One region of the Paenibacillus sp. FSL W8-0194 genome, then DNA from elsewhere that is predicted to be linked to it. Evidence: predicted binding sites of a transcription regulator. Region 1 holds the regulator's gene; the other holds the start of a gene.
The links. The regulator NrdR, encoded in region 1, represses ribonucleotide reductase genes. The targets are predictions, from matches to a motif close to AACACNATATATNGTGTT.
Positions count from the first base shown of each region.

Region 2: a site for NrdR is predicted at 4,271-4,288, ahead of MKY58_RS17825 (anaerobic ribonucleoside triphosphate reductase). Genes of this name have one in related genera too.

Region 1 covers NZ_CP150205.1:4,413,383-4,429,630, forward strand. The annotation lists gene MKY58_RS20065 (carbohydrate ABC transporter permease) at 1-680, opposite strand, end outside; gene MKY58_RS20070 (sugar ABC transporter permease) at 677-1,561, opposite strand; gene nrdR (transcriptional regulator NrdR) at 1,888-2,364, opposite strand; gene MKY58_RS20080 (alpha/beta-type small acid-soluble spore protein) at 2,509-2,727, shown strand; gene MKY58_RS20085 (lytic transglycosylase domain-containing protein) at 2,855-3,427, opposite strand; gene coaE (dephospho-CoA kinase) at 3,424-4,020, opposite strand; gene MKY58_RS20095 (manganese efflux pump) at 4,034-4,762, opposite strand; gene mutM (DNA-formamidopyrimidine glycosylase) at 4,914-5,744, opposite strand; gene polA (DNA polymerase I) at 5,796-8,462, opposite strand; gene phoU (phosphate signaling complex protein PhoU) at 8,752-9,411, opposite strand; gene pstB (phosphate ABC transporter ATP-binding protein PstB) at 9,461-10,216, opposite strand; gene MKY58_RS20120 (methyl-accepting chemotaxis protein) at 10,386-11,573, opposite strand; gene MKY58_RS20125 (response regulator transcription factor) at 11,687-12,415, opposite strand; gene MKY58_RS20130 (ATP-binding protein) at 12,544-14,331, opposite strand; gene yfbR (5'-deoxynucleotidase) at 14,501-15,112, shown strand; gene MKY58_RS20140 (SDR family oxidoreductase) at 15,214-16,083, opposite strand.
Region 2 covers NZ_CP150205.1:3,897,106-3,913,353, reverse strand. The annotation lists gene MKY58_RS17850 (TetR/AcrR family transcriptional regulator) at 1-505, opposite strand, end outside; gene MKY58_RS17845 (ABC transporter ATP-binding protein) at 673-1,557, shown strand; gene MKY58_RS17840 (ABC transporter permease subunit) at 1,559-2,371, shown strand; gene MKY58_RS17835 (DinB family protein) at 2,614-3,075, shown strand; gene MKY58_RS17830 (GNAT family N-acetyltransferase) at 3,273-4,211, shown strand; gene MKY58_RS17825 (anaerobic ribonucleoside triphosphate reductase) at 4,334-6,190, shown strand; gene nrdG (anaerobic ribonucleoside-triphosphate reductase activating protein) at 6,208-6,777, shown strand; gene MKY58_RS17815 (EamA family transporter) at 7,000-7,917, shown strand; gene MKY58_RS17810 (GNAT family N-acetyltransferase) at 8,143-8,667, shown strand; gene MKY58_RS17805 (hypothetical protein) at 8,708-9,148, shown strand; gene MKY58_RS17800 (GNAT family N-acetyltransferase) at 9,176-10,048, shown strand; gene MKY58_RS17795 (hypothetical protein) at 10,067-10,264, opposite strand; gene rpiA (ribose-5-phosphate isomerase RpiA) at 10,364-11,038, shown strand; gene MKY58_RS17785 (MarR family transcriptional regulator) at 11,108-11,578, shown strand; gene MKY58_RS17780 (hypothetical protein) at 11,696-11,995, opposite strand; gene MKY58_RS17775 (helix-turn-helix transcriptional regulator) at 12,025-12,870, opposite strand; gene fabF (beta-ketoacyl-ACP synthase II) at 13,015-14,253, shown strand; gene MKY58_RS17765 (MFS transporter) at 14,481-15,677, opposite strand; gene MKY58_RS17760 (GNAT family N-acetyltransferase) at 15,916-16,248, shown strand, end outside.

The DNA.
Region 1 (16,248 bases):
ACCCCGATTTGGACGGTCCGCATGGACGCCCGGTTCGTAATGAGCAGAGGCCAAAGATAATGGTTCCAATGCGTCAAGAACACGTAGACCGAAAGCGTGGCCAGCGCCGGCCTGGAAAGCGGCAGCACGATCGAAAAATATTGCCGCAAATGCCCGCATCCGTCGATTTTTCCTGCGTCGAACAATTCGCGCGGCAGCTGCAGAAAAAACTGGCGAAGCAGAAACACCCCGAAAGCTCCGGCCATGAAGGGAACGATCAGCCCCTGGTAGCTGTCCATCCAGCCCCAGCTTTTGATCAGCAAATAGTTCGGAATGATCGTCACTTCCCAAGGGATCATCATCGTCGACAGAAACATCGCAAACAGTGCGTTTTTGCCTTTGAAATTCAGGAACGAAAAAGCGTAAGCCGCTAGGCTCGACGTCACGACCTGGCTGATCATGACCGCGGCCGATACGATAAAGCTGTTCAATATGAACCGGACGATCGGAAATCCGGCAATGGCCTCCTTGAAGTTCTCGAGATAGAAACGGGTCGGAAACAACGGCGGCGGAAAATTGGACACTTCTTTTTCGGTCATAAACGACGAAAACACCGTAAAAATAAGCGGATACAGCACCATCAGCGCCAACGCGGCAAGCAGGACGTACAGCAGCAGCGCAGTCGTTCGTTTCGCAATCATTGATAGTGCACCCTCTTTTCCAGAACTTTAAACTGCAGCACGGTCAGCGCCAAAATAATCAAAAATAGGATGAGCGCTTGCGCGCTGCCGATCCCGAAGCGGAAGTTCACGAAGGCGTCCTGGTATATGGAGTACACGATGACGTTGGTGGAGTTGATCGGACCGCCTTTGGTCAGGATATGAATTTGGCCGAAAGCCTGGAAAGCTCCAATCACCGACACGATCAAGGCGAAAAAAATCGTCGGCGACAACAGCGGCATCACGATCCGCACAAACGTGCGTACAGGTCCGGAACCATCGATTTTAGCGCTTTCATAAAGCTCCTCCGGAATGCCTTGCAGCCCGCTGGACAGCACGATGTACAGAAAACCCATGTTCATCCAAACCGTCATGATGGAAATGGAAATGAGCGCCCAGGCCGGGTCGGTCAGCCACGGAATCGGGCCAATGCTTACGAGGCTGAGAAAATAGTTCAACATCCCCGCCGTCGGATGGAACAGCAGAAACCAGATGATGGAGCCCGTACCAACCGAAATGACGATCGGCAGCGAAAATATGAATTGGAAAATCTTCATTCCCCGCAGCTTGTTGTGGGTAATCGCCGCCAAAAACAAGGACCAGATCAGCGAAGTCGGCACCGTATACAAAATAAACAACAGCGTAACGCTCAAATTCGAATACAACTGATGCGATTTGAACAGGGTGACGAAATTTTCGAACCAGACGAACTCGGCCACCTGTCCCCGAGGATCCGTAATCGTCATGCTCAAATAAACGGATTTCAGCATCGGGTAAAACAAAAACATGATAAATAAAATGATCGAAGGCGCCAGAAAAGCGTAAGCCAAGACATGCTCTTTCCAAACGTTCCGTTTGGACATCCTTCTTTTAGGATTTTTTACATTTAAAACGCTTTCATAATTAGACAAATCGATGACCCCTCCCATGTCTCCCGATGTATTTTCGTCATAACCAGCCCATATATGTTATTATCTTACATTTGATATTTTGCCGTTGTCAACGAATTTTCACAATTTATTTTCGAACAACCTTGACAAAATTAAAATAAATTTCAGAACTTTACAACGGCACATAAGTAAAGAATGCACCGAGAATGCCGTGTTTTTGCCGGTTAACCCCGGAAAATAAAAAAGACGCAAGCGGCTTGATGTCTTCCACCTAGCCGTTTGCGCCTTCGGACATCCGGTCATTCGACCGAGTCGGGCATCGTATTCTTCGAAAGCAGCCCCTTCAGCTCTTTCATGAACATGTTGATGTCTTTGAACTGCCGGTATACGGAGGCAAAACGCACATAAGCAACCTCGTCCACCGGATACAGCTGCTCCATGACCAGCTCGCCGATGTGGCGGCTTTCGACTTCCGCTACCGCGGTGTTGCGAAGCGCTTTTTCTACCTCGGACACGATGGCTTCAAGCTGTTCCACCGATACCGGGCGCTTCTCGCATGCGCGGATGAGGCCGCGCAGCACTTTGTCCCGGCTGAATTCCTCGCGGCTTCCTTCTTTTTTGATGACGATCAGCGGAGTTTCCTCCACCATTTCGAACGTCGTAAAACGCCTGCTGCATTTTTCGCATTCGCGTCTGCGGCGGATCGATTTGTTGTCGTTGGCCGGACGGGAGTCGAGCACCTTGGTGCCTGCGTAATCGCAGTAGGGACATTTCATGCATACTCACTTCCTTTACCTTGAGGGTGGATGGGATGATATCAAAATTACTTATAATTTCCAACTGAAAAACATCTAAAAAAGTGATGAAGTTTGAATCTTTGAGACATACTACTTTTACAAACAGCAAGGAGGTGAACATCAATGGCTCAAAACAACAACTCCAACAACCTGGTAGTACCTAAAGCTACTGCAGCCCTGAACCAATTGAAATACGAAGTTGCTCAGGAACTGGGTATCTCCATCCCACAAGACGGATACCAAGGTAACATGACTTCCTATGAGAACGGTTCGATCGGGGGACTCATCACTAAACGTCTGGTGACCCTGGCTGAACAACAACTGGCTGGTCAATTCCAATAATACATGCATCCAAAGAAGTATTGGGGCAGCCGATGAGGCTGCTTCAATACTTTTTTTGCCATGATGGGAAGCGTCAGAGCAAAACCCCGCTCATGGAATTACTTCGGATGGCTTGTCCGCCCCAAATTCAAAACTCGTTGTATATCCGCGTATATTGATTATAATAATAAATCACCCGCTGAACATAGTGCCTTGTTTCGCCGATGGGAATATCTTTGACGGATTCCAGCGTTCCGTCCCAAACTCCCTTTTTGAGCCACCCGTCCACCTTGCCCGGTCCTGCATTATAGGCCGCGATGACGGCGATGCGGTTCCCTTTGAACTGGTTGCTCAAATTTCTCAGGTACCAGGTTCCGATGGCAATGCTCGCCTCCGGTTTATGTTTGATATGGTCCATCGTCACTTCCGGGAGCTTGGCCTGCTCCATGACCCACTGGGCTGTATCGGGCATCAGCTGCATCAAGCCGAGCGCTCCTTTTTTCGATTCCTTGCCCAGCTTGTAGTTGGATTCCACGCGGATGATCGAGGCGACCAAAAACGGGTCAACGTCATAGCGCTCCGCCTGCTGACGAATGTTATCCTTGTAATAGATCGGGTAAAACCAGGACATCCAGTTCGTGCTGAAAAACAAAACCGCGACAAAACCGATGAACAGCAGCAGCAGGACTCTTTTTTTGCGCAAAAATCGAAAAGCCTTCATACATATCCCGCTTGAAGCCAGAACCGATCCACTTGCCGCTCCGTTTCCTCAGCGTCCCCGCTGTTGTCGATCACGATATCGGCCTTCCGCTTCTTTTCCTCAATATCCATTTGCGACCGGATCCTTGCCGCCGCTTCCTCCGCCGTCAATTGGTTTCGCCGCATCAATCGCTCCAGCTGAACGTGCTCCGGGGCATAAACCACCATGACGCGTTCAAACATATGTTCAAGTCCCGATTCGTATAAAAGGGGAATGTCCACGACCACCAGCTTGTCCGGATGTTCCCGCTGCAAATCGTCCATCCGCCCGCGGATCTCCTTCCGGATGGCAGGATGCGTGATGTCATTCAGAGCTTTGCGCTGGGAAGGGTCGCGGAATACGATATCCCCAAGCTTCTTCCGGTCGAGGGTGCCGTCCTCAAGAATAACGGCTTGTCCAAAATGCCCGGCAACCGCCGCCAAAACGGGATGACCCGGGAGCATGACTTCCCGGGCGATCGCGTCGGCATCGACAAGCAGAGCCCCTTTGTTGACAAGGAGCGCGGACACGGTGCTTTTTCCTGTTGCAATACCTCCGGTTAACCCGATATTCATGTGCAAAACCACCTCATAACAGCTTTATTATTCCCATGGCGATCAATAACAACGCCGGAAGCGCGGTAAAATGCCGCATCCATGATCTTGCCGCGAATTTAAAGCCGGTTTTCATGCCGACCACCAAAAACGTTCCGCTGAACAGCGCGATGACGAGCGCGGTCCAAACGGGCGAAAATCCCAGCAATGCAGCGCCGAGTCCGGCCCCGAAAGCGTCCAGCGATAACGCAATGCCAAGCCACATCGCCTCGAATCCCGAAATGCTGCCCGATTTATCGATATCGGCCGAAGACGGCGTCCGCAAAATGCGGATGACGAGGCCCAGCTTGCGGATTTCGAGCGAAAATACCGTTTGCTCCGGCATTTCCCTGGAAGCCGTCGACAACGCGGCCCCGCTTGCACGGCTTTGGTCCGAAGCTTTGATGTTTGCCGTATGTTTATCGTCATGTTTGTCGTCCCGTTCCTTTTCCTTCTGAATCACCAACTGGATCAAGGACCACGACCCCATGATGATCAAAATGACGGCCCCGACAACCGAAGCAGCGTCCGGTGATACGACGCGGGCCAAAAGCACGCCGACCTGCATCGATATATAAATGATGACGCCGGAACATATGGAGATGATGACGACGGACAACGACGAAATCTTCATCTGCCTCAACCCATATGTAATCCCGACCCCGAAACTGTCCAAACTTAAAGCAAACGCAAGCAGGAGCAGCGAAAAGACATGACTGAGCACCCCTGGTTTCCCTCCCCTTGTCGAAACGGCCGATCCCGAACCCGCGGCTCTGAAAAAGAACCGGGGTCTTGAAGCTTCCGTTTCCCCTGAAGTCCACTACGGTCTCAGTATATGGGAGGGACAAACAAGGAGTGCACGCCCATGCTTTTATTTAATCCAGGGTCTGGCAGACCGGGCAATAATGCGTACCGCGTCCGCCGACCACGGTCTTTTCGATCGGCGTTCCGCAGGTGACGCAAGGCTCGTTTTGGCGTCCGTAAATTTTCAGCTGATGCTGGAACATCCCCATTTCCCCTTGCCCGTTGACATAGGATTTGATGGAGGAGCCGCCAACCTCAACCGACTCCGCCAGCGTGGCCACGACTGCCTGGTGCAAAGCTTCAAACTGCTTGTCCGTCAGCGTGTTCGCCGGCTGCTCGGGGTGAATGCCCGCGCGGAACAGCGACTCATCCACATAAATATTCCCGATGCCGACGACATATGCTTGGTTCAGCAGAACCGCCTTGATTTTCGAAGTTTTTCCTTTTAGCGCTTCTTTAAACTTCCCGGGGGTAAAATCCGGATCCAGCGGCTCCAAGCCGAGCTTGTTTAGCGGCGGCAAAGCAAACTCTTCCCCCGGCTGGAATAAGTGCATCGTTCCGAACTGGCGGACGTCCTTGTAGCGAAGTTCGGTCCCGTCGGTAAAATGGAAAATGACATGCGTATGTTTTTCCACGGGATCGGAGCCGGCGTACACGCCGTATCGCCCCTCCATCCGGAGATGGGATACCAGGACCAGGCCGTCCAGGAGAATCCGCAAAAATTTGCCGCGGCGCTCCACGCCTTCGATCCGATGTCCTGCCAGCATAAAAGCAAACTGATCTATATCGTCAGGGCGCTGGATAATCCGCGCCAAATTTACGGTAACCCGGTCAATGACCTTGCCTTTGACCAATTGATTCAACGTTCTTTTGACTGTTTCAACCTCCGGCAATTCCGGCATGATGTCTTCACCTCATCCCCATTATAACGGATGCGGGGCCTTCATGGGGCATTATTTCGCTTCGTACCAATTCATGCCATAGCTGACTTCCGCTTTTAACGGCACGGACAGCTTCAGGGCATTTTCCATCGTTTCCGGCACGAGTTTTTTCATCAGCTCCAGCTCGTCTTCCGGCACTTCGAATACAAGTTCGTCATGCACCTGCAGCAGCATGCGGCTTTTCAGTTTTTGCTCCGCCAAAGCGGCATCCATATGCACCATGGCCAGCTTGATGATGTCCGCCGCGGTTCCTTGAATCGGGGTGTTCATCGCCGTACGCTCCGCGAACGAACGCAGATTGAAATTGCTTGCGTTGATTTCGGGCAGGTAACGCCTTCTCTCCAGCAGCGTCTTCACGTACCCGTCCCGTTTCGCATCGCGTACGATCTCGTCCATATAGCGCCGGACGCCGCTGAACGCATCGAAATATTGGTCGATGAAACGCGCGGCTTCCTTCCTGGTGATGTTCAGGTTTTGGGACAGGCCGTAATCGCTGATGCCGTAGACGATGCCGAAGTTGACCGCCTTGGCCGAACGCCGCATATTGGCATCCACTTCGTCCGCGGTGACGCCAAAGACGTCCATCGCCGTTTTCGTATGGATGTCCATGTCGTGCAGGAACGCTTCTTTCAGGCCTTCATCGTCGGAAATATGGGCAAGCACGCGCAGCTCGATTTGCGAATAGTCCGCCGCCAGGATATACCAGCCCGGCTCCGACGGCACGAACACCTTGCGGATTTTCCGGCCTTCCTCGAGGCGGATCGGAATGTTTTGCAAATTCGGAAACTGGCTGCTGAGACGGCCCGTCGCCGCGATGGTTTGTCGGTAATAGGTATGCACTTTTCCCGTTTCCGGCGAAATCTCCTTCAGGAGACCCTCCACGTAGGTCGATTGCAGCTTGGCGATCGTCCGGTATTGCAAAATGAGACGCACGATATCGTGGTATGGCGCAAGCTTTTCAAGCACCTCGGCATCGGTGGAATAACCCGTCTTCGTTTTTTTGATGACCGGAAGGCCGAGCTTCACGAACAAAATTTCGCCCAGCTGCTTCGGCGAATTCAAGTTGAATTCGGTGCCGGCGATCTCGTAAATATTTTTGACCAGCTCGTCGATCTGCGCCTCGAACTCTTTGCCCAGCTCCGTCAGATCGTTCTTGTTCACCGAAATCCCCTGTTTTTCCATGTCGGCCAAAATGCGCGACAACGGCATTTCGAGGTCATGGAACAGCGATGCCATTTCGTTGCCCTCAAGCTCTTTTTCCTGCAGCGGAATCAGGTCCAGAATGGCCGCTCCCTTGGCGGCAAGATGTTTGCTCAGGACCTCCGTCTCAGGCACCTTGTATTTTGCGCCTTTGCCGAAGACGTCCTCGTCGGACGCCAGCGTCTGCAGCCCGTATTTCGCCGCAAGCGCATGGAGGTTTTGATTGGATTCGGTCGGGTCGAGCAGGTAAGCCGCCAGCTGCACGTCAAACGATGCCCCGGCAAACGCAATGCCTTTCCAGTGCAAAGCCAGATCCGTCCGGTGCAGGTCATACCCGCGTTTTGGAACCCCGGCGTCCGCAAGCCACTTTCGGACAGGCTCCGCGGCTGCGGATTTCAAAACCTCAAACGGTACGTAGAAATGCTTCTCCGGACCGGAAAAAACCACGCCGACCACATCGGCATGATGGGGATTTTCCCCGTTTGTTTCCACATGCAGCGCTTCGATGGAGCCAAGCGCGTCGTTCAATTCGGCGATCCGGTCCTCGGTCAAAACCTCCACGTTCACTTCCTTGGCCGGAGCCTGCTGCGGGCCGGATGGGTCGGAGGCGCTGCCGTCTCCCTTGAACGACAAACGTTCGAGCAGCGATTTGAACTCCAGCTTCGCCAGCGCAGGACCTGCGCTTTCTTCCTTTAATCCATCAAAGATCATGTCGTCGAACGACTTGTCCAGCGGCACCTCGCGGTAAATCGTCGCCAGCTTTTTGCTGAGGACGGCATCCTCCGCGTGGGTTTCGATTTTTTCTTTCATCTTGCCCTTCAGCTCAGCGGTGTTCGCGAGCACTTCCTCGACCGATCCGAATTGATGAAGGAGTTTGAGCGCCGTTTTTTCCCCGACGCCCGGAATGCCGGGGATATTGTCGGAAGCGTCGCCCATCAGCCCTTTCAGGTCGATGATCTGCAGCGGCTTCAGGCCGTATCTTTCATGAATCTGCTCAGGACTGTACGTCTCGATTTCCGTTACGCCCTTGCGGGTAAGCCCCACCTGGACTTGGTCCGATGCAAGCTGGAGCATATCCTTGTCTCCGGTGACGACGAGAATGTCGTGTCCCGCTTCCTCCGCGATCCGCGATACGGTGCCGATGATATCGTCCGCTTCGTAACCTTCAAGCTCAAACTGCGAAATGCCGAATCCCTGCAGCAGCTCCTTCAGCAGCGGAAACTGTTCGGACAGCTCCGGAGGCGTCTTTTCGCGGCCGCCTTTGTATTCCTGGTATCCTTCGTGGCGAAACGTCACTTTGCCCGCGTCGAAAGCCACCATCATATGCGTCGGTTTATGGTCCTCGATCAGGCGAAGCAGCATATTCGTAAATCCGTACACGGCGTTCGTGTGCAGTCCCTTGGTGTTCGTCAGCGGGGGCATCGCAAAAAATGCCCGGTAAATGATACTGTTTCCGTCGATCAGAATCAGTTTGCTCATACAGCACCTTCCCTTTTTTAAACTTCCTTATTTCGAATGAAAATGACCCGTCGGATGTATTTCAATGAAGACGCACCGCTTGGTTGCGGAATGATCCCTTGCTTGATTTCTCAGCGGTTCGAGCGTTCGATTTCTTGTAAGCCATGCCTTCTAATATCTTAACACATGACCCTGTATTCGAGAAAAAAATCGGGGGCATAAATAGAAAAACACCGGAAAAATTTCCGATGTTTTCATCCATTTCAATGTTTAAAGCCAAATTGCTACCTTCTATGCGTTAAACAGCGTTTTACCGGTTCAAATCCGGGCGTTTTCCCGTCACGAGATACACGGCGCTTTCCCCGATGTTTGTCGCGTGGTCCGCGATCCGTTCGATATAACGGCCGACGAGCGTGAGCAGCAACGCTTGGGACAGCGAATCCGGATGGACTCTCATATGATCGTATAATTCCGTTAAAATGCGGCTGTACAACAGATCGACCTGGTCGTCGTCCTGCGCCATTTTGTAGGCAAGGTCGGTGTTTTCGTTCAAGTAGGACGTGATCGCTTCCTCGATCATCACTTTGACGATTTCCGCCATTTGCGGAATGTCGATCAGCGGCTTGATCAACGGCTCGCCCTGCAGGCGCAAAGTCACTTTGGCCACGTCAAGGGCAAGGTCGCCCATGCGTTCAAGATCGCTGGAGATTTTAAAAGCAACCAAAATTCTGCGCAAATCCTTGGCAACCGGCTGCTGGGTAACGATCAGACGCGACCCGATATCCATAATTTCCTCTTCCATCTGATTGAGCAGCACGTCCGCCTGCACGATTTCCTGCGCCTTTTCGCTATCCTGCGTCTTGAGGCTGAGAACCGCTCCGTCGAGCGCCTCAACGACATGCTCCCCCATTCGAACAAGCAGCGAACGCAGCTGGTCCAGGTCGTGATCCAATTCTTTTCTCCGAATCATGGCCGATGTTTCCCCCTATACAATTTTATTGACGTTGTTTCCTTCTGTATCAGCCGAAACGCCCGGAGATATAATCTTCCGTTCTTGCATCCCGCGGATTGCTGAACAGCGTTTTCGTCTCATCCGCTTCGACGACTTCCCCGTTCAGGAAAAAGACGGTCCGCCCGGATACGCGGGCAGCCTGGTGCATGTTATGGGTCACCATGACGATGGTGTATTTTTCTTTCAGCTCCTGCACGAGCTCCTCGATTTTCAACGTGGAAATCGGATCGAGCGCGGACGTGGCTTCGTCCATCAGCAAAATATCGGGGTTAACCGCCAGCGCACGCGCGATGCAAAGACGCTGCTGCTGCCCCCCGGACAAGCTGAGCGCGGAACGCTTCAAATAATCTTTGACCTCTTCCCACAACGCCGCTTGGCGCAGGCTTTCTTCCACGATGCCGTCCAGCGTGCTTTTGCTGCGGATGCCGTGGAGGCGCGGGCCGTAGGCCACATTGTCGTAGATCGATTTCGGGAACGGGTTCGGCTGCTGGAATACCATGCCGACGCGCTTGCGCAGCTCTTCCACGTAGACGTCCTTGGCATAAATGCCGACGCCGCCGATTTTGATGGAGCCTTCGATGCGCGCGCCGGCAATCATGTCGTTCATTCGGTTCAGCGTCCGCAGCAGCGTCGATTTCCCGCAGCCGGACGGGCCGATCAAGGCGGTGACCGTATTTTTCGGGATATCCAGATTTATATTTTTCAAAGCATGGAATTGTTCGTAATATAGATTCAAATCTTCGATTTCGATAATGTTTTCCATGTATAATTCAGGTCTCCTTCGTTCAATGGGATGTCCTGTCGATAAGCCGCTTGGGGCAGTTGGACCTGCAACTCCATTTCATTGTATAACGGTTATGTAAAAGCTGTGCGCCGCGATTGTAAACGCAGTGTAAAATGTAAAACCGAAAGATTCCGTTTTTCCCGCTATTTCAGTCTAATGTCCGCTCCAATTCCTGTTTTACGCTGAATGCCTGTTTGGCCGTATCCTGGGCGAGCCGGTATACCGATTGTCCCGTCTTCTCGACCTGATCCGTGGCTTGTTCGAGTTCCCCGAATATCCGGCTGCCTTCGGCCAACCGCTTCGCTCCGGACTCGATCCGGCGGACTCCCGACGCGGTCAGCGTCCCGGTTTCCCCGGCCAGCTCGCTGATGGATTCGAGCAGCTGCGAAATATCCGCGGCAAGCTTCCGGGTTTGGGAAGCCAGCGACCTGACCTCCGCCGCCACGATTTGGAAGCCCCGGCCCTGGCTGCCTGCATGGGCGGCTTCGATCGACGCGTTGATGGCGAGCAGGCCGCTTTGATCCGCCAGGTCGGCGATGCCTTTCGTCAGCGCGGAAATCTGCCCCGCATGTTCGATGAGGCGCTCCGCCTGCTCCTGATTGCGGTTCATGAGGGCTACGGCCTCGGTGTACGATTCGCCCGCTTCGTTCAGCCTCCGCCGGCCTTCCGCCGTCCATTCCTTCATCCGGAGGCATTCGGTTAACGTCAGGTTCGCCGCCTCTTCCACCTCGGATAAGGATTGTTCCATTCCGCTTACATGCCCGTAATTTTCAAGGACGGTATGCTTTCGCCGCTCTTCCGCTTCCTCCTGCAGCTCCCCGGACATTTTCATCAGGTCGAGCACCGTCAGCACGCCCGTGAACCGGCCGTTGTCGGTTACGATAACGCAATCGTAAAATCGCGACTCCGGTCTTGCCAAAGCGCTTCGGATCATCAAGGCCGGATCGTCATGGATGTCCAGCGCGAGAATTTCTTTTTCGCCAAAATCCTTTACCGGGCGGCGAAAATACAAATCGGCGGCAAAACGGCCGGTCAGCCTCCGGTAAAACGCCTCCTTCATCAGCAGTCCTTCCGGACGCATCCCTTCCCCGCAGATCACGATGCACGGAAGATGCGGCTGCTCCTTCAGCAGGTCGAAAGCTTCCCTGCAAGTCATGTCCGGGTCGACCCCCGGCACGTTTCGCAAATATCCGGCAGCGGACCGTCCGGGTCCCTTTGTTTTCGATTCGATGGACGCTGCTGTTTTGCCGGTTGCGGCGCGGCCGTTCCGTGCGCTCCCGGTACCTCGCCGATGAAGATCGTTTTCTGTCTTGTTCTCCATGTGCAGCGTGCTCAAAGTCGACTCCCCCTAAATATGTCTGTTTTAGCTGCATCATACCGCGGAAGGATTAACGGAGAATGCAGGAAGGATTCGGGGATTGTAAATTCCATAAAAAAAAGAAGCCCCCATCATTGCGGTTGATGATGAGCGCTTCCTTTGTTGATGACAAGTTTATATCCGACCCCGCGGATGGAGTCGATGTGCACCGATTCGGGTTCCAGCTCCAGCTTTTTGCGGAGCGAGCTGACATGGACGTCCACCGTGCGCTGGCCGCCGATGTAATCGAAGCCCCAAACGGCATTCATCAAATCGTCCCGGGTCAACACGACGCCCGGCTTGCGCGCCAAGTAAAGCAGGACCTCAAATTCCTTCGGCCGCAAACTGATGCTGGTTCCGCCCAGCAGCACTTCGTATTTCTCGGGGAAAATCTCCAGCTTGCCGAGACGGATGGCCGAGTCCGAGGTTTGCGGCGCAGCTTCCTCCTTCACTCCCGATACGCGGCGCAGCACCGTGGCGACTCTCGCTAGCAGCTCGGACACGCCGAACGGCTTGGTAATGTAATCGTCGGCGCCGAGCTTCAAGCCCTGGACGACTTCTTCTTCGGCATTTTTGGCAGTTAAAATAATGACCGGCGTCGTGATGCCTTTCCCGCGCAGCTTGCCCAGAATGTCGAATCCGTTCATTCCCGGCAGCATCAAATCCAGCACGATCAAATCGAACGGCTCCTGCACCGCGCGCTCGAAGCCGGTTGTCCCATGATCCGACGTAGTCACTTCATACCCTTCCTGCGTCAGATTGTAGGACAGCAATCTGGCGAGCGTCGGTTCGTCTTCGATAACCAGCAAACGCTGTGACATGTATTGTACCCCCGCTTCCATAAACAATGGTTTCTGCTTTAGCAAGTCCATTGTATCATTTCATTGTAAACGCTGTGTAAACAAACGCAAAAAGAGACGACCACGCTTGCAGCCATTTTACATTCATTTTATTCCTGCAGCATCGGCAGTTCAACCGTAAAGGTGGTTCCGATGCCCAGTTCGCTGTCCACGGAAATATCGCCGTGATGCAGCTCCACCAGGTGCTTCACGATGGACAGCCCTAAGCCGGTTCCGCCCGAACTTCGGGATCTCGCCTTATCCACGCGGTAGAACCTCTCGAAAATGCGCGGCTGGTCTTTTTTCGGGATGCCGATGCCGGTATCGGTCACCTTGATCACGACCTTTTCCGTTCCTTCGGCGTCCTGCAGCTCGCGGACCTTCAGCTCGACCTTGCCGCCGTCCTGCGTGTAGCTTACGGCATTGGACAGCAGATTCAGCAAAATTTGGCGCAGCTTGTCTTCATCCGCTTCGATAAACAGCTCCTCGGGAATATCGGCATGGAGCGCAATCCTTTTTTTCTCGGCCACGGTCGCCATCGTATCCATGATCGATCCGCAAAAAGAAGCCAAATGAACCGGCGCGTAATCCATCGGAGAACGCCTGGATTCGATTTTGGACAAATCGAGAATGTCGCTGATCAGCCGGTTCAACCGCTCGCTTTCGTCGTAAATGATCTGCAGGAAGGACCTCGCGGTTTCCTCGTCCTTGACCCCTCCGCCAAGCAGCGTCTCGGCAAATCCTTTGACCGCGGCCACCGGCGTCTTCAGCTCATGCGATACGTTCGCCACGAATTCGCTTCTCATGTTCTCGAGGCGGCGGATCGCCGTAATGTTCTGGAGCAGGAACAACATGCCTTTAAAACGGTCGTCCTCTCCGAACATCGGCACGCCGTCCAGTCGAAGAATCGTTTCCTCCGGCTGGTAGACGATCCGTTCCTCATGGATGAAATCCCGCTGCCCGATCCCATCCTGAATGAGGCGCGTCAGCTCGTAATACTGCTTCATTTCGGTGACGGAACGGCCCGTTAACTGCCCGCCTTTCAGATGCAGCATACGCTCTGCGGCCGGATTGATTAAAGCCACCGTACCTTCGGGGTTGACCAGCAATATGCCGGTGGTCATGTTATCCAGCACGCTCTGCAGCAGGTTCTCATTGTCGCGGATCGTTTGCAGCTGATTTTGCAGGCTGTCGGCCATGCCGTTGATCGCCTTCGCCAGCTCGCCGATTTCGTCCTTTCGCGTGATGTTGACCCTGGCGTCGTAATCCAGCTTCGTAATCCTTCCCGCCACTCTCGTGATTTTTTCCAGGGGGGACGTCAGTCCCGCCGCAACGCGGTAGCTGACAACCGCCGCCACGACGAACAAAATGGCCAAACCTCCCGCCATCAGCGTCCAGCCTTTCCGCACGCCCTGATCGACGAACGCCAGGCTGACCGACAGCCGAATGAAGCCGTCATAATCTTCTCCGGCCACGACGGGGACCGCAACATACAACATATCTTCCTTCAACGTGGAGCTATGTCTGATCGCATACCCCGATCCCTTTCGGGCGGCATCGACGATCTCTTCGCGTCCGCTGTGGTTGTCCATTTGCCGCGGATCGCTCTCCGAATCCCCGATGACCGTGCCGTCTTTCGATATAAAAGTGACCCGGGAGTCCGTCAAAGCCGCCAGCTCCCTGGCTTCGCGGGTATAATAAGCCATGGCGTCCCCGCCTTGCGTCGGGCGGAAATCAAAGGTCCGGCTGAGCAGCTGGATTTCCCGGATCATGTTTTCCTCCAGCGCCGATATATGGGATTTCTCGAATACCCGGGCCATGGTGAATCCCGCCCCGGCCATGGATATCCCGATCATGACCATTAAAATCAAAGTAAGCCTGATGCGAAAGGGTCTCATGTCATGTCTTCCTTTTCATGGATTGGCATTAATTCCTTCTCTTATCCTATCCCGAAATCTTCCCAATGAAAAGCATGCCGTTTCGGGTAGCCCGCCGTCCGGGCATAAGAGTATAATAATAACCGAATGTTAAGGCTGGATTAAATTTTTACCTAAGGAGCGTATTTCTTTGGACTTTCCGATGACTGCTTATTTGTACCGATTGCAATACATCCGGCGCTGGAGCCTGATGCGAAACACAAGAACCGAAAACGTCGCGGAGCATTCGTTCCACGTATCGCTGTTGACCCATCTGCTGTGCCTGATCGGGAACACGTATTTCGGCCGGAATTTGAACGCGGACCGCGCAGCCACCCTAGCGTTGTACCATGACGCCGTCGAGGTATTTACCGGCGATATCGCGACGCCGGTTAAACATAACAATCCCCAGCTGCTGGCGAGCTTTCGCGAAATGGAGAGCATTGCGGCACAGCGGCTGGCGGCGATGGCTCCTCCCGAGCTTCAAGGGGAATACGCCGCCCTGTTCCGCCAAGATTCGGGCGATGAGGAGCAGCGCGAGCTGCTGGGGTATGTCAAAGCCGCCGACAGTCTGGACGCCTATCTCAAATGCGCCTTGGAGGTCGCTTCCGGCAATCGCGAGTTCGCCGTAGCCAAAGAGCAGACCTTGGCCAAAATCAAGCAGCTTCAGCTGCCTGAAGCCGACTATTTCCTGGAGCATATGGCTCCGAGCTTCGACATGTCGCTCGATGAGCTGTCGCAGCTTGTGCCGGATTCGGAGTGACTTTTCGAACAACGCTGAAAGGAAACCGGAAACCGAACGCAAAAAAAAGGTTGGGCGGATCTTACATCCGCCCAACCTTTTTTGTTTTTTCGAGTACGCGATTAACCGTTGACGATCTCCCCGCCATTGACGTGGATGACTTGGCCGCTCACGTAAGAAGAATCGTCCGACGCCAGATAGACGTACGCAGGCGCAAGCTCTTCCGGCTGCCCCGGACGTTTCATCGGCGTATCTCCCCCGAATTGGCTTACCTGCTGCTCGTCGAACGTGGACGGGATGAGAGGCGTCCAAATCGGTCCGGGCGCCACCGCATTGACGCGGATGCCTTTCGGCGCCACGTTCATCGACAAGGCGCGCGTGAAGCTGACGATTGCGCCCTTGGTGGAGGAGTAATCGATCAGCGTCGGGTTGCCTTTGTAAGCCGTCACTGATGCCGTGTTGACGATGGCGCTGCCGCTCTTCAAATACGGCATCGCCATTTTCGTCATAAAAAACATGCCGAATATATTCGTACGGAACGTGCGCTCCAGCTGCTCCTTCGTAATATCCTCGATTTTCTGCTGCGGATGCTGCTCGGCGGCGTTGTTGACCAGAACGTCCAATCCTCCCAGTTCCTGCACCGTCTGGTTCACGGCGTTTTTGCAAAACGCCTCGTCGCCGATATCGCCCGGAATCAGCAGGCATTTGCGCCCTTCCTGCTCGATCTGCCGTTTCGTCTCCTCCGCGTCCCCGTGCTCGTTCAGGTATACGATCGAGATATCCGCGCCTTCTTTCGCGAACGCAACGGCCACGGCCCGTCCGATCCCGCTGTCGCCCCCGGTGATAATGACCTTTTTGTTCTTCAGCTTTCCGGCGGCAACGTAATCTTTCGGCTCGTATTTCGGCCGCGGATTCATTTCCGATTCGATCCCCGGCTGTTGGTTCTGGTGCTGGGGAGGCATTGTTTGTTTGCTTTGCTGATTTCCTGACATGATTCATGCTCCTTTCCGTGTTGATCTTGGCTTTGGGTCCATTTCTGGCACACAGGATACCATTCCCATATTAGGATGCAAGTAAAACAAACCCTTTATTCGTCCGACGATGTTTACTTACCCTGATATCCGGATCAATAAACACCGAAAAAAAACATCCTTCCC
Region 2 (16,248 bases), 520 kb from region 1:
GCATGCGCGCGGAAGAATCGTAAAGCATGTTCAAATACAAAATGACCGTTTCGACCGATATGCCTTCGGAAATCTCCCCGTTTGCTTTCGCTTTGCCGACCAGTTCCGCCATGAGCGGCAAACTCCGCTCCTCGTAATTTTTGCGGACGAGCTCCTGGATTTCCGGGTCCTCCTGCACCAACTCCGCCAAGACGGAAGGGTGGAGGGTATGGGTGTTATTTTTCTTTTGCAAAACGATGTATTCGATCTTTTCCTTCAACGAGACGTTCGCGCGGACGACGGATTCGAATTCATCTACGGTGCTTTGGACGTAGTCCCGGAATACCTCGCGGATGAGGGCTTCCTTGCTGCCGAAATAATTGTAGATCGTTACCTGCGAAACGCCGGCTTCCCCGGCGATGTCCGCGATGCGGATTTGCTTGGGGCTGCAGGAGGCGAGCATCTTTAATGCCGTCTCTTTAATGCGGTTTTTAATCTGCTGTGCTCTGCGTTCAAAGCCGTTCACGTTTGTATCAGCTCCATTTTCCGGCTTTCGCCGCTAATAATGAAATTATAACACATAAATATTTCATAACTCTATTGACGGGAATATCTTTCCGGCGTATGATCTGGTTATGAAATATTCGGGATATAATATTTCATAATTTTATTCCCGAGCGGGAGGCGCTGGCTATGCTTACGGTGTCACATGTAACGAAGATATTTCCAGGGGGGAAAGGGATATTCGATATTTCTTTCACCGTGGAAAAAGGGGAAGTGTTCGGCTTTCTCGGTCCGAACGGGGCCGGCAAATCCACGACGATCCGCCACATCATGGGTTTTATGAAACCGGCACAGGGAACCGTGCGGATACGGGATCTTGATACGTGGAAAGATCAAGGGAAATTTCAAAAGCTGGTCGGATATTTGCCCGGAGAAATTGCCTTTATGGAGGGTATGACGGGGAAAACCTTTCTGGATTTCATGGCGAAGCTGCGCGGCGGGGTTGATCCGAAGCGCAGGGCCGAGCTCGTGGAGCGGCTGCAGTTCGATGACCGCACGCCGATCCGGAAGATGTCCAAGGGCATGAAGCAGAAGGTAGGCATCGTGGCCGCTTTTATGCATGAACCTGAGGTGATCGTATTAGACGAACCGACCTCAGGCCTGGATCCGCTGATGCAAAGGGTGTTCATCGAGCTTGTTCTGGAGGAAAAGGCCAAAGGGACGACGTTTTTGATGTCCTCGCACAGCTTTCCGGAAATCGAGCGGACTTGCGACCGGGCGGCCATAATCAAGGACGGGAAGCTTATCGCCGTAAAAAACATCCATGAACTCCAGGCCGAGCAGCGGAAGCTATTCGAGGTCTCCTTCGAGGATGCCGGGGACCGGGATGCGTTCCTTGCCAGCGGCCTGAAAATCGAATCCTGCAAAGATAACCGGGTGCGCGTCGCGGTACAGGGGGATTATAACCGGTTCGTCCAGGAAACGGCGAAATACCGGATCCGCAGCATCGACGTGGCTTCGCAAAACCTGGAGGACATTTTTATGGATTATTACGACCGGACGGGAGGCAAATGACATGAACGCTGCGCTGTATGGGCAAATGCTCAAAAATCATCTGCAGACGATGACGAGTTACGCGTTTGGTTCGGCTTTTTATATTTTGCTTATGTTTTGGGTTTACCCGAGCATGGCCATGCAATCGGAAAACCTCAATGCGCTCATCGCGTCGATGCCGGAGGGACTAAGCAAGGCGTTCAGCCTGGAAAACGGGTTCGGCAGCGTCGAGTCGTTTATTTCCGGCGAATATTACGGGCTGCTGTTCGTGCTGATCTTGTCCATTTTCAGCATCACCACGTCCACCCAACTGATGGCCCGTCTCGTCGATCAAGGCTCGATGGCCTACCTGCTGGCCGCGCCCACGACCCGGATCAAGGTGGCTCTTACGCAGGCCGTCGTCCTGCTGACGGGATTATTCATCATTTCGCTTGTTACGACGCTTGCCGGATACGGCGGGTATGCCTGGTTTATCGGGGATGTCAGCGAGCTCGACTCCGGAAGGTTTTTGCTGCTGAATCTGGGCGCGTTCCTGCTGTTTTTTGCGGTTTGCGGCATCAGCTTTTTGGTGTCCGCGGTTGCGAATGACGAAAAAAGGGCGCTTGGCATCTCCGGGTTCATCGTATTCGGGTTTTTCAGCTTGAATTTGGCGGGCAAAATCAGCGACAAGCTTTCCTGGATGCAGCATGTTTCCTTGTTTTCTTTAATTGACACCGCGGACATCGTCAATGGAACGCTTCATTGGACGCCGGTGGTCCTTATTTTGCTGGCGGTCGGCTTCGCCGGTTTTGCGGCCGGGATCGTTTGGTTCAGAAAAAGAAATTTGCTGCTGTAATTCCGAACGGGGGATGAAGCACGGGAAAGGAGACGCGGGCGTCGGCGTCGGAGGCGTTCCATTCGGATCTTGCGATACGGTGCGCCCGCTTTCCCGTTATCCCCGATATTTTACGGCCATCTCTGCCATCATTAGCCTTTCGCACGTCCGAAACCAAACAAACGTTCTTGCTTGGTTCCGGATTCAATGGTATGATCAGGAAGGGAATCAACCATTTCTTTCTTTTGACAGGGGGATATTCGATGAATACGAAGCAGGAGAAACTGGAAGCTTTTGCCGAGCTGATCGGGTTCGCCGAATCGCTGGAGCGTTTGAGCGAAGAGCAGTGGGCGGGGCCGGTCGCGGAAGGCAAATGGTCGCCGCGCGACATCATCAGCCATATGATGCTGTGGGACAGGTATTTTCTGGAAAATGCGATACGGCCCATGGCGGAGCATCGGCCGATGACGCTGAAGCCGCTCGATTTCAACGAGTTCAACCGCGACGCCGCGGCTTACGGGCTGACCCAGAGCAAGCAGGATTTGATCCGGCAAACCGTGGAAGCGCGCAGGCAGCTGGTCGAGGTCATCGAGGGCATTCCGGAATCCGAATTCGGCCATAAACATGAAGATAAGCTGTCGGTGGACGAATATTTGCTTGATTTTTTCGAACATGACCGCCATCACATGGCTCAAATCCATACATATTTAGCGAGTTTCGCATGATGCTGTTGTTACATAGCGAGGGCTGCATCCTTGGTCTCCAATCGAGACAAACAAGGGTGCGGCCCTTTTGCCGTTTTCAGGCGAACCGGCGGCAAAGATTTAGAGGGTCCGGCGGCCAAATGGCATGAAACCGGTCATGCGGAACGTAATCTAGTAGGGAAGCTTTCTTTCGGAAGGCAGAAGGAGGTTCGCTTGGTATGGATCGCGAGACATGGCTGAAAAAGGCGTCTACGCTCAAGCTGACGGAGTCGCTTCATTTATGCCGGGCGGATGCCCCGGAATGGGAGCGGTACGTTCATGTTTATTATCATCAGGCGACGATCGCCTTCCGATGCCGGGAGAAGGAAAATTTCCTCTCCGGGGGCGATGAGCCTTTTTGGCTCGTAAAAGATCAAACCGTTGTCGGCGGGTTGGCCCTGTCGCCTTGGGCATTCCGGTATTTTTTTACGGTTCCGCCTTTTGGAGGGGGGGCCGAGGTAATTCGGCTGATCGCGCAAACATTGCGGCGGCAAGGCGGCAACGGGCTGCCGATTCAGGCAATGGAGGTGCCGGACGGCGACGCCGATGATTATATTCGGGCCGGCTTTCGGCCGGACCCGTGCAGATTCCGGTGGATGCGGCGTCCGACGGCCGTATTCGAAGGCGAGCATCCCGAGATGATTTGGCGCCGGGCGGAAACCGCGTGCGATTCCGGGGAAACGAGGCTGAAGCTGGAGCGCGAAGCCGGGCTGTTTTTGTTTAAGCATGCCCAGGGCGGGGAGAGCGGAGAGAGAGGCGCCGTGTCTTTTCCGGAGACGCTGCTTCGGCTTCGGGAATTTGCCGCCCAAAGCCCGGAAGCCGTGCTGGAAGCCTCGGGCGCAGCGTATGACCGTGCAACGCATGCTTTGATCGGCGTTTGTTTGATCGGGTACTCGGAGGGCTGTCCGGTGATCGAAGCGCTGGCCGTAAGGCCGGGTTTTAGAGGCAAAGGGGTTGCGACAAACATGCTGAGGCGGGCTTTGACCGTTTTGGCACATCGCGGGGAGCCGATGCTCCGCGCCCGAATTGCGCACGGCCATCCGCTCGAATCGTTATGCCATCGGTTGGGCTTTATGCCGGGCCCCCTGTTTTGGCCGGCGATGACGTTTGACCGGTAAAGCAGAAATAGCTTTTCTCCGGGGTGTGACAATAGATATAGTGTTTGATTTTCGAATTAAATACTATATATGGTGTCGGGTGGATTAGCCATCCCATTTTGCGCCTTAAGGAGGAAGTGGAAATGAATGATCTCATCCAGGATCCGGCCGAGCGTCTCTGGCGTTCCTTTGACGATATGCTGCAAGACGGCAACCCGGATTTGCTTCAGGAAAACGCGAACGTGGACGGAAAGTCGCCCATGGGGCTGATGAGCAAATTTGCCAGCGAAAGCGCCAAAATGTACGCTGCCGAACAGTTATTGTCGCCGGAGGTCAAGGAAGCGATCGAACAAAATTTGATTTACCCGCATGATCTTGATTTTTATGCCTCGGGAACGACGACCTGCTGCCAGATTCCGCTCGGCAAGCTGCTCCGGGGCGGGTTCAATACCGGCCATGGCCATATGCGCGAGCCGCAGGACATCAAAAGCGCCATGGCGCTTGCCTCGATCATTTTGCAGGCCAACCAGAATCAGCAGCACGGCGGACAAGCTTTCCCGATGTTTGACGCTGACCTTGCGCCGTACGTGCGCAAAACCTTCGAGAAAAAGCTCCGCTTGCTGCGGGAGCTGCCGCTCCAAGACGATTTCGACCGGGAGCGCGAAGCTTGGAGCATGACCGAACGGGATGTGTACCAGGCCTGCGAGGCGTTCATCCACAATGCCAATTCGATGCATTCGCGGGGCGGCGGCCAGGTTCCCTTCATATCGGTAAATTACGGGACGGACACGTCCGAATGCGGCAGAATGCTGATCAAACAGCTGCTGCTGGCGACCCAGCGGGGTCTCGGGCACGGAGAAACGCCGATTTTTCCGATCCAGATCTTCAAGGTGAAGTCAGGAGTGAACTTTCATCCGGGAGATCCGAACTACGACTTGTACCGGCTCGCGCTGGAAACGACCGCCCGCCGGCTGTTCCCGAACTTCGCGTTTCTTGATTCGCCGTTCAACAAAGCTTACGACCGGGGAACGAAGGAAAGCGAAGTCTGCTACATGGGCTGCCGGACGCGCGTGATGGGAAACGTGAACGGGGAGGAAACCGCCATCGGCCGCGGCAATTTGTCGTTTACGTCGATCAATCTGGTCAAACTTGCCCTTTTGTCCGCAGATCCGGAAGAGTTTGACCGCCGGCTTGACGAAGCGATGGACGTGGCGGTACGCCAGCTTCATGAGCGCTTCCGGTACCAGGCGGGCCGGCAGGCCGGGAATTTCCGTTTTTTATATTCGCAGGGCGTATGGAGGGGCGGGGAGCATCTTCAGCCTCACGACCGGCTTGGCGGCGTGCTGAAGCAGGGGACGCTCAGCGTCGGTTTCATCGGCTTGGCCGAAGCTTTGACGGCGCTTTTCGGCCGCCATCACGGACAAAGCGAGGAGGTTCAGCGGCAGGGGCTTCGGATCATCCGCCGCATGCGTGAACGGATGGACCGCGAAACGAAGGACAGCGGCTTGAATTTTACGCTGATCGCGACTCCCGCGGAAGGTTTGTCGGGGAAATTCGTGAAAAAGGACCGGATCGCGTTCGGCGCCATACCCGGCGTTACCGACCGGGATTATTACACGAATTCGTTCCATATTCCCGTTTATTTTCCGATCAAGGCGGCGGATAAAATCCGCTTGGAAGCGCCGTATCACGAGCTCTGCAACGCGGGTCACATTACGTACGTCGAAGTGGACGGATCGGTCATTCACAACACGGCCGCGCTGGATCGGATCGTGCGGTGCATGGCGGACAACCGGATCGGCTACGGTTCGATCAACCACCCGGTCGACCGCTGTAAAACATGCGGATTCAGCGGCATCATCGACGATCGCTGCCCGGCATGCGACGGCGTCCAGGTCGAACGGATTCGGCGGATTACCGGCTATCTGGTAGGCGACATGGACAAATGGAATTCGGCCAAACGGGCGGAGGAAGCCGACCGCCTGAAACACGGGAGATAAGGAGCGTGACGCGAGAGATGGGCAAACATCCGAATGACTCCTCGGCCGTTCTTCCAAACCCGGCGGAATACGTATGGATCATGGACGTTATTCATGACAGCGTCGTGGACGGGGAGGGGCTTCGCACCGTCATTTTTTGCGCGGGCTGTCCGCACCGCTGCCCGGGCTGCCATAACCCGGAATCCTGGCGTTTGCGCAGCGGCGGGCGGTGGAGCGTTGCCGAGCTCGTACGCGAAGCCGCGGGCAACCCGCTGACGGACATCACGCTGTCGGGAGGCGACCCGTTCCTGCAGGCGCGGGGGATGAGCCTGGCCGCCCGGGAGCTGCGGCGCCAAGGGAAGCACATTTGGGCGTATACCGGCTATACGCTCGAAGAGCTGCTTGCAAGCGGCGACCGCCATAAACGTGAACTTCTTGCCTGCTGCGACGTGCTGGTCGACGGACGTTTCGACCTTCGGCAGCGGGATTTGTCCGTTCCGTTCAGAGGGAGCCGAAACCAGCGGATTTGGGAACGGAGCCGCGGAGGTTGGAAAGAGATCTACCCGCTGGATCCGCCTGCCGGGACATCCTTTATTCTGGTAACGTAACTCATTGACGCCCCCGGAAGAATGTTTTAATATTCATTCTTGAAAGCACCAGGATACTTAACTTAAACATGACACGCAGCACCTGTCTTAAACTCCGATTCGTTCGCGAGTGGCGAAATTTTAACGGCGGTTTGAACCCGCCGGTTTCGTTCGCCCCCTGTCTATCCATGACGGGGGGCTTTTGGTTGTTGCGGAAGGCTGCATCAAAGGGGGACTATATGCATGAACAAATTCAAATATTCGCTGCTGATATTGATCGGGGCGATCAGCTACGGGGTGCTGTCATCCATCATGAAGCTCGGCATGAAGGAGGGCTTTACGGTCAGCCAGATGCTGGGCGGGCAATACGTGTTCGGCTGGACGTTTTTGCTCATTCTCATGCTTCTGTTTTCGCGCAAAAAACTGTCGCCGAAGCAGTGGCTGACGCTGCTGGCCGTCGGCATCACCATGAGCGGCACGTCGGTGTTTTACGGTAAAGCCGTCGAACGGCTGCCTGCCTCGATCGCCGTCGTGCTTTTATTCCAATTCACCTGGATCGGCGTGCTGCTGGAAGCCGCTGCGGACCGCCGTTTTCCGAGCAAAAGCAAGATCGCTTCCATCATCGTTCTGATCGCCGGAACGCTGCTCGCCGGCGGGGTCATCGGGTCCAGCAGCGGAGCGCTCGACATGACGGGCGTGATCTTCGGACTGCTGTCGGCCTTTACGTTTGCGCTGTACATGTTCGTCAGCGGACGCGTCGAAACGAAGGTTCCCGCCTTCAATAAAAGCTTCTTTATGACGACGGGCTCCGGCGTCATCGTTTTGTCGGTATTTTCGCCTTCGTTTTTGTGGGATGGGGCGCTGGGCGACGGGTTATGGAAATACGGCGTCGCGCTGGGATTCCTCGGCATTTTGATCCCCGTCGTGTTTTTTGCGATCGGCATGCCGAAGGTCGGCTCGGGAACCGGAGCGATTCTTGGCGCCGCCGAGCTGCCGGCGGCCGTCGTGGCTTCGGTTCTTCTCGTGCATGAACACGTAAGCGCCCTGCAATGGTTCGGCATCGTGCTTATTTTTATCGGGATTGCCATTCCGCAAATCCGGTTTTCCAGGAAAAAAACGCCGCCTCTGTACGAAACCCAGAAATCCGCGGCGAATTTGTGAACCCGGCTTGCCGAGGCCCGATTAACGGCCGCCGCGGAGGGTAATGTATAAGTGTAGACATTCTTCTTTTATTTTTGGCTCCGGCTGGTTCAGCCGCGGGCCGTTTTTTTGTATAATGAGAGAAAAAAGGAGGATGTACGGTCATTCCAAAAAAAATCATCGCATTTCCAAACTAACGGAAGGAAAAGGAGGGATCATCTAAATAAGCATTGGAGGAAGCAAATCATGGTCATTAGAGAACTGCAGCTTCATGAATCGGGTTTGATTCGGCAAATCGACAGATCGGAAACGATCGGAAGCATCTATAAAATGAAGGACGGCGTGCTGGAGGCCCTTCCTGCCGGGCATGAATGCCCGCCCTGGGACGAGGAACACACGCGGGAAATGATCGAACGTTTTGAGACCGAGCTCTGTAGCGGAGGCGCGGCTTACGGCGCTTTTGCCGGGGACACCCTTGTCGGATTCGGCGTGCTTGGGCACCGGTTCCGCGGCGAACAATTGGACCGGCTGCAGGTGGATTTGATGTATGTCAGCCGCGCGTACCGCAGGCAAGGCATCGGAACGAAGCTGATGGAGGAGCTTGCCAACGAGGCGCGCAAGCGCGGAGCGTCCTATTTGTACATTTCTTCGACGGAAACCGAATCCGCCGTTCATTTTTATATGGCCAACGGCGGCCGAATCGCCGACCAGGTGGATGAAGAACTGTTCGAACTCGAGCCCGAGGATATCCATATGCTGAAAAAGCTGTAACCGGCAGGCAAGCCGAAAAGAAACGGATGAAGGTGAAGACTTGATTGTTTATATCGGATATGCATTAGGAATACTGATTCTCGCCGGGGCCGGCTTCCTTGCCTGGAGAAATTCCAAACTTATCGCGGAGCAGAAGGAAAAGAAGGGGACCATACCTGCCGTATCGTCCTATACTGTGTTGGTGGAGCGCCAGTCTGCGGCCGGGGAAGCGGCCAACGCGGCAACGCTGCTTGAAGCGGCCTATCGCGAAGCCGAAGGAACGGTAAAAGTCCGTTTAAGCCGGGTTCACGGCACGGTCGGCGAACTGAAGCTGGACCACGCCGTGCAAATCATGGAGCATACCTGCTCCGATCTGGCGTCCAAGGCGGAGATGATCGAGGTCAGGGCAAGCCGCGATGCCGTGATGAACGACGAGGAAGGCCGGGCCTTGGACCGGCTTGAGCAGGGACTGCGGGGTTCACCCGCGAACGCGAACCGGTAAGAAGCAACCAAAAGGGGAGACCTAAAAATGCAATTCCGCCATTTTACGGACCCGTCCGCCTTCCGCGCACATGTGGAGGCGGTACTCATGGAGCAGGAAGCGGTGAACAATCTCCCTCTTGGCGTGTTGTCCAGGCTTGTCCTCGAGGAGAAGGCGGAAGGGCCGTATTTTCTTGCCTCGGTCGACGAAGGGGACAAGCCGCTGCTCGTCATGATGAAGACGCAATCCCATCTGATCCTCGGGGTGCCTGAAGGCATGCCGGCGGGAAAGCTGGAAGCTTGCTGCGCGGCTGCCGCAGAGCATCTGCACCGCCGAAAGGATGTACATATCCCAAGCATCGTAGCCGTTCGCCATGCCGCGGACGCTTTTGCGAAAGCATGGCAGCGGCAGACGGGCCTGGAATCCGTCACTTTGATGGATCAGAGGATTTATCGCTGCACCCAAGTCGAGGAGGTCCCGGTCCGTCCGGGAGGCTTCCGTTTGGCCGCGCCTGGGGAGGCGCCGCTGATTGCCGGATGGATCGAGGCCTTTTGCGAAGAAGCGCTGGAAAGCATCAGCCGGGATGCCGCCGAACAAATGGCCGCACGTGGGATCGCCAACAAAGCGATTTACGTTTGGGATCACGGCGGGCCGGTTTCAATGGCGCAAAAGACGCGCCCGACCGCAAACGGGGCGGTGATCAACATGGTATTCACGCCCCGCCCGCTCCGCGGCCGGGGTTATGCAAGCTCTTGCGTCGCCGCCTTGACCCGAAGCCTATTGAGCGGCCCGGGGCGGTTTGCATCGCTGTATACGGATCTAAGCAATCCGGTTTCCAACCGGATTTACATGAACATCGGGTACCGCCCGGCGGCGGATTCGGTCGTGTACGGCTTTAAGGGGACGGAGGCAGCGGATTGACAAAGGCCGAATCGGGGGCTACATATGGTAACTGCCGCTCGGTTCGTACAGCACCCATTCCAGCATGCTGATCATATCCTCCAGCCGAAGCAGCTGCGCGTTCAGCGACGCATGCGCCGGAGACCCTTGTTCGGCGGACTCGATGCGGGACATCAGCGATTTTTTTTGCAGCGTAAGTTCATTGATTTTGGATTTGATTTGATTTTCGGTTCTCATGTCGGTACCTCCAAAGATTGTCATCTAATGCCTGATTATATCACAAGAACCGTGACGGACCGGAAAAGGAAATGAATCTCGTTTGAGGAGCGTGGGAACATGAATTTGAAACAGCTGGCCGCCGAAAAAGCGGTGGAATATGTGGAAGACGGGATGCGGATCGGGCTTGGAACGGGTTCGACGGCTTATTGGGCCATCCGTAAAATCGGGGAACGCGTCCGGGCAGGGTTAAGCATTCAAGCGGTAGCCACCTCCAAGGCTTCGGAAAAGCTGGCGCAGGAAGAGGGGATTCCGCTGGTTCCTTTCGACCAAATCGCAGGGCTGGATCTGACGATCGACGGCGCCGATGAGCTCGACCGGGAGCTTCACCTGATCAAAGGCGGCGGAGGCGCGCTGCTGCGGGAAAAAATCGTTGCGTACCACAGCAAGGAATTGATTATTATCGCGGACGAAAGCAAGTTCGTGGACAAGCTCGGGAGCTTTCCGCTGCCGGTCGAAATCGTTCCTTTTGCGAATGAATGGACGATGGCTGCGCTGGAAAAGCTGGGCGCAAAGCCGATGCTCCGAACCGACGGCGAGCGCCTGTTCATCACGGACAACGGCAACTACATTGCCGATTGCCGTTTTGGCGTGATCGAACATCCGGCGGAGCTGCATGCGCAGCTGCTCGCGCTGCCTGGCGTCGTGGATAACGGCCTGTTTATCGGACTCGCAGCCCGGGCCGTGATCGGGCATCAGGACGGCACCGTAACGGTGATGACGCCCGAAAAATAGCAGGCCATTGACAATTGCGCGGGTTTCCACTATCTTTATATTAAGATAGTAGTTTTGGAGGTTTCTCGTATGGCAGACAAAATGAACAATGACGAATTGTCCCTGGAATTATTTATCGTACTCGCACGCGCTTATAATTCGGTCGTAGCCCATTCCTCGCGCGATATCCAAAGCCATGGCCTGAATACCACCGAATTTGGCGTGCTTGATCTTTTGTATCACAAAGGCCCGCAGCCTTTGCAAAAGATCGGCGAGAAAGTGCTGATTTCCAGCGGAAACATTACTTATGTAGCCGATAAGCTGCAGAAAAAAAACCTGCTTGTGCGCAGAGCCTCGCCGGATGACCGCCGCGTCATTTTCGCGGATTTGACGGACGAAGGGCGCGCTTTCTTCGGGTCGATTTTCCCAAGCCACCAAGAGGTGCTCGTCCATGCGGTCGAAGGGCTTAATGAAGACGAGAAAAAGCAGGCCGTCGAGCTTTTGAAGAAGCTGGGGCATGCTGCCGAAGAGAGCTACAAAGCCGGACGCCAAAAATCATAATCCCATTGTCGGACGTCAAAAGACGGCCCGTCGCCGCGTATCGGACAGCGGACGGCGGGCCGTTTTTCGTTGAATGGAAAGGAAAAAACGCTGGTGAGTCAGCGGCTTCGAACGCCTTTACAGGTTGAAGCGCTCCAAATGTTCCCAAAGCTTTTCCTCGATTAAAACTTCTTTCTGCTTCGGACCGATCAAATCAAAATGAGGAAAAGGATTCCGGTTGTGGATGTACCGGGAGGGCAGATCATGCGCCTCGCACCATGCTCGGAGCCTTTCCAGGTCCGAGCAGCCCACTTTGGTCACGGTCGTCATGCCGGGGAAACGCGGATCGAGCCAATAATGGGTCAAAAACGCGATTTCGCCGCGGCTGACCGCCTTTTTCCACGCGTCCAGTTCCTTGCGGTTTATGCCAAAAGCCATCGTTCATCATCCCCAGCTTATCATTTGCGTCAATCCGCCGATTGGTTCATCAGCCGCTTCAGCTTGGCTTCCGTCGAGGAGCCGGCGGCAGGCGTATATACGCTGCAGCGGAGGTCGGCGCTGCCTTGCACTTGAAGCGAGGTCAGGTCAAACAGCATTTTCCCCATTTTGGCATGCCGGAATTCGATGACGACCTCGGGCGCGCTGCTGACCTGGCTATGCTTCCATAAGGGCAAAAATTCCGGATCGACCTGCTCCATTTCGTGCAAAAACTGCTCGTACCAGGCGTCTTCCACGTACTGGCCGTAATAGGAACGGAAAATCGAAAGAAATCCCATGACAAAATGCTCCCAGTTCACCGCCAGCCGCCGGAATTCCTTCCGGGTAAACAGCAGCCGGATCATGTTCCGCTGCTCGGCGGAAATGCGCTCGAAGGCAAGGAAGACGTAAGAGGCCGCCCGGTTCCAGCCGACGATCTGGCAGTGGCGGTCGGAGATGATGGTCGGGCAGTAATGCAGCTCGTCCACCATTTTTTGCAGCGCAGGGCTGATCTTGGGCTCCTCCTGCTGCGTCGTTATGGAGCTTGAGGGGGCTTCCATGGCCAAGGCGAACAGATACTTGCGTTCGTCGGGCGTCAGGCGCAGGGCGGCGGCGATGCAGTCGAGCACCGACGACGAAACGTTGATGTCCCGGCCCTGCTCCAGCCATGTATACCAGGTGCTGCTGACGCCGGCCAATTGGGCGACTTCCTCCCTGCGCAGCCCGGGGGTGCGCCGCCTTCCGCCGGCCGGCAATCCGACCGTTTCGGGCTGGATTTTGGCGCGCTGCTCGGTCAGGAAGGCCGACAGCGCCTTAAGGCGGGTATCGCGATTCATGGCGTTCCTCCTCTCTTGTTGCACGGCCAAGCGATCCAAAGTACATGCATAGTATTCATTATACTAGGATAAACAACAACTTGTAATAGGATAACACCTGTGAAAAGATATTTCCATAAAGATTGCACAGGGAGGAATCAGGATATGGAAAGAGTCGTTATTACGGGAGCAGGGCTGGTCTCGCCGCTGGGCAATGACGTGCCGTCTTTTTGGAACGGGCTGCTGCAAGGAACATCCGGGATTACCAAGGTCGATGCCTGGGATACGTCCGTTATGAAAACTTCGCTGGCGGGCGTGGTGCGCGATTTTGACGCCGATGCCCGTTTCGGCAGGAAAGAAGCGCGGCGCATGGACCGCTTTTGCCAGTTTGCGCTTGCCGCCGCCGAAGATGCGATTCAGGATGCGGGCCTTAAGCTTGATCAGGTGAATAAGGAACGAATGGGCGTTTATGTCGGCTCCGGCATCGGCGGCATTTCGACTTTGATGGAACAGGCGGAGGTTCTTCGTACGCGCGGCGTTTCCCGCGTCAGTCCGCTGCTGGTGCCGATGATGATCTCCAATATGGCGGCGGCGATGATCAGCATTCGCACGGGAGCAGAGGGGCCAACCCTGTCGCCCGTGACGGCTTGTTCGATCGGCAACACGGCCATCGGGGAAGCGTTCCGGCTGATTCGGGCTGGCGGAGCCGATGTAATTCTGGCCGGCGGCGCCGAGGCGGCGATTTCGGAAATTTCGATGGCCGGATTCGGCAACGCGACCGCGCTGTCCGGATGGGATGGCGATCCGGCCCGTGCCAGCAGGCCGTTCGACGCCGGGCGCGACGGGTTTGTCATGGCGGAAGGCGCCGGCATTTTGGTGCTGGAGAGCTTATCCCACGCGCAGCGGCGCGGCGCGCAAATCTATGCGGAAGTGACCGGCTACGGCGCGACCTCCGATGCCTACCATGTGGTGGCTTCCCATCCCGAGGGGAAAGGGGCTTATCTGGCGATGAAGCTTGCGCTTCAGGAGGCCGGCGTCGAGCCGGCCAACGTCGACGTCATCAGCGCGCATGCAACGAGCACGCAGGTCGGAGACCGGTCCGAGGTGGCGGCCATCAAGCGGCTGTTCGGGGAAGAGGCTTACCGGATCCCGGTAACCGCCAACAAATCGATGATCGGCCATATGTTCGGGGCCGCCGGCGGCGTGGAAGCGATCGCGCTGGTGCAAATGATCCGGGACGGCCGCATCCCGCCGACGATCAACCAGGAAACGGCCGATCCGGAATGCGATTTGGATTTCGTGCCGAACGAAGCCCGGAGGAAGGACGTGCGCGTCGGCATATCCAATTCCTTCGGTTTTGGCGGCCATAATGCCGTCATCGTGCTCGAGAAATTCGCGCCCTAAACCAAAAAGGCAGGCGCCGTTTCTACGGAGCAGCCCTGGCCGGATGTTAGGTGACCGGATTTGCATTTTTTTCTGCTGAACAGCAGCGGTTTCGCATGGAAAGGATGACAAGGTTGCCGCGATAACTTGTCCTCTTTTAACATGATGTGAACAAAAAGCCGGGTAGAGCGGGCGGTCCCCTTTTCTACCCGGCTTTTTCGCGCCGAAAATCATAGCATAACGGAAACTTAGGCGGCGGATTGGCGGCGATGAAGGCGGGCAAGCAGCAAAGACAGACACAGGGCGGTGACGAGGAAACCCGCGATCATGTCCACCACGCCATGCCAACCGTACGCGCCCCAGAACGTGCCGCCAAGCGTCCCCCCGACGCTCGAACCCGCGTAATAAAAAAACAAATAAAGCGAAGAGGCCTGCGCTTTTCCGCGTTTGGCCCGGATGCCGATCCAGGAGCTGGCGATCGAATGCGAACCGAAAAATCCGAAGGTGAACATGATGATGCCGCCGATTTTTATGACCAGCAGCGGACTAAGCGTCAGCAGCGCTCCGCAAAGAAAAACGGCCAGCCCCATCCATAACATGAGCGGCCTGCCGTGCGCGTCGGCCATTTTCCCCATCCAGGTGGAGCTGAAGGTTCCCGCGATATAAACGACAAAAATAAATCCGACCAGCGTCTGGCTGAGGGAATAAGGCGGAGCGATCAGTTGGTAACCGATATAATTGTATAGCGAAACGAAGCTTCCCATAAGCAAAAAGCCAAGCGCGTATAGAATGAGGAGGCCGGGATCTTTGAACTGGCTTCCAAGCGAACGAAGCAGCGATTTGAAGCGCAGCGGGCGGGCTTCGAAATGGCGAGACGGCGGAAGCAGAAACAGAAAAACCAGGCTGAATGCCAACCCGAGCAACCCGATGGCGGCGATGGCGATGCGCCAATCCCACAGATCCGTCAATGCGCCGGTAATGACGCGGCCGCCCATGCCGCCGATGGAGTTGCCGCTAATGTACAGTCCCATGACGGCCCCGAGGCTGCCAGGGGCGATCTCTTCGCCCAGATAGGCCATGGCGATGGCGGGAAGGCCGGCCAACACGGCTCCGAGTACGATGCGGAAGACGAGCAGCGTATGAAAATTGGGCGCGAATGCCGTGGCAAGCGTCAGAACGGACGCGGCAATCATGGCGACCGTCATTACCGGCTTGCGGCCCCAAGATTCGCTGAGGGAGCCGACGACGATCATGCTGAACGCCAGCACCAGCGTCGTCAGCGACAGAGACAGGCTGGCCCTCACCGGGGAAATGCCGAATTCCCTGGAGAACTCGGGCATCAACGGCTGGGTATAATAGAGGATGGCGAACGTGTTAAAACCTCCCGCGAAGAGGGCCAAACTCGTTTTGCGGAATGCGGACGTGCCATGCTGGATATAACTCATGCTGCAAAGCCTCTTTCCATGAAAAAAGTTGAAAACGAATCAATTGTTTTCTTAACCCAGTGTACGCCTGTTTGCAAGCTGTTTTCAATATCGGTCCAGCATCGCATTCATGCCTGAAGCTTATCGTTTTCGGGAACCGGGAGAATTTTCAGTATGTTAAAGTTGAAATTTTTGCCGCGGCGGGTTAAAGTAACTCAATGAATTGAAAGATGAAGTGGATGATGTGGAGGTTTTGAACATGCTGTTGAACATTAAATCATACATACGCAAACCGCAGGTGGCCGAACTGTTTTCCTACGCGGTGTTTCCGGATGACCGGTCGGTCGAGGAGGCCGTCCAAGCCTATGAAAGCAATGACGCCTGGCAGCTGTACGGCTATGAAGACGGCGAACTGCTCGTCGGGATGATCGGATACGAAAAATCGGGGAATGACCTCGTGATTCGCCACATTTCCGTCATTCCCGAAAATCGGGGCCTGGGGTATGGCAGAGGGATGATTTTGGAGGCCATGACGAAGGAAAAGCCGGAGCGGGTGATCGCCGAAACGGATGAGGAGGCCGTCGATTTTTAC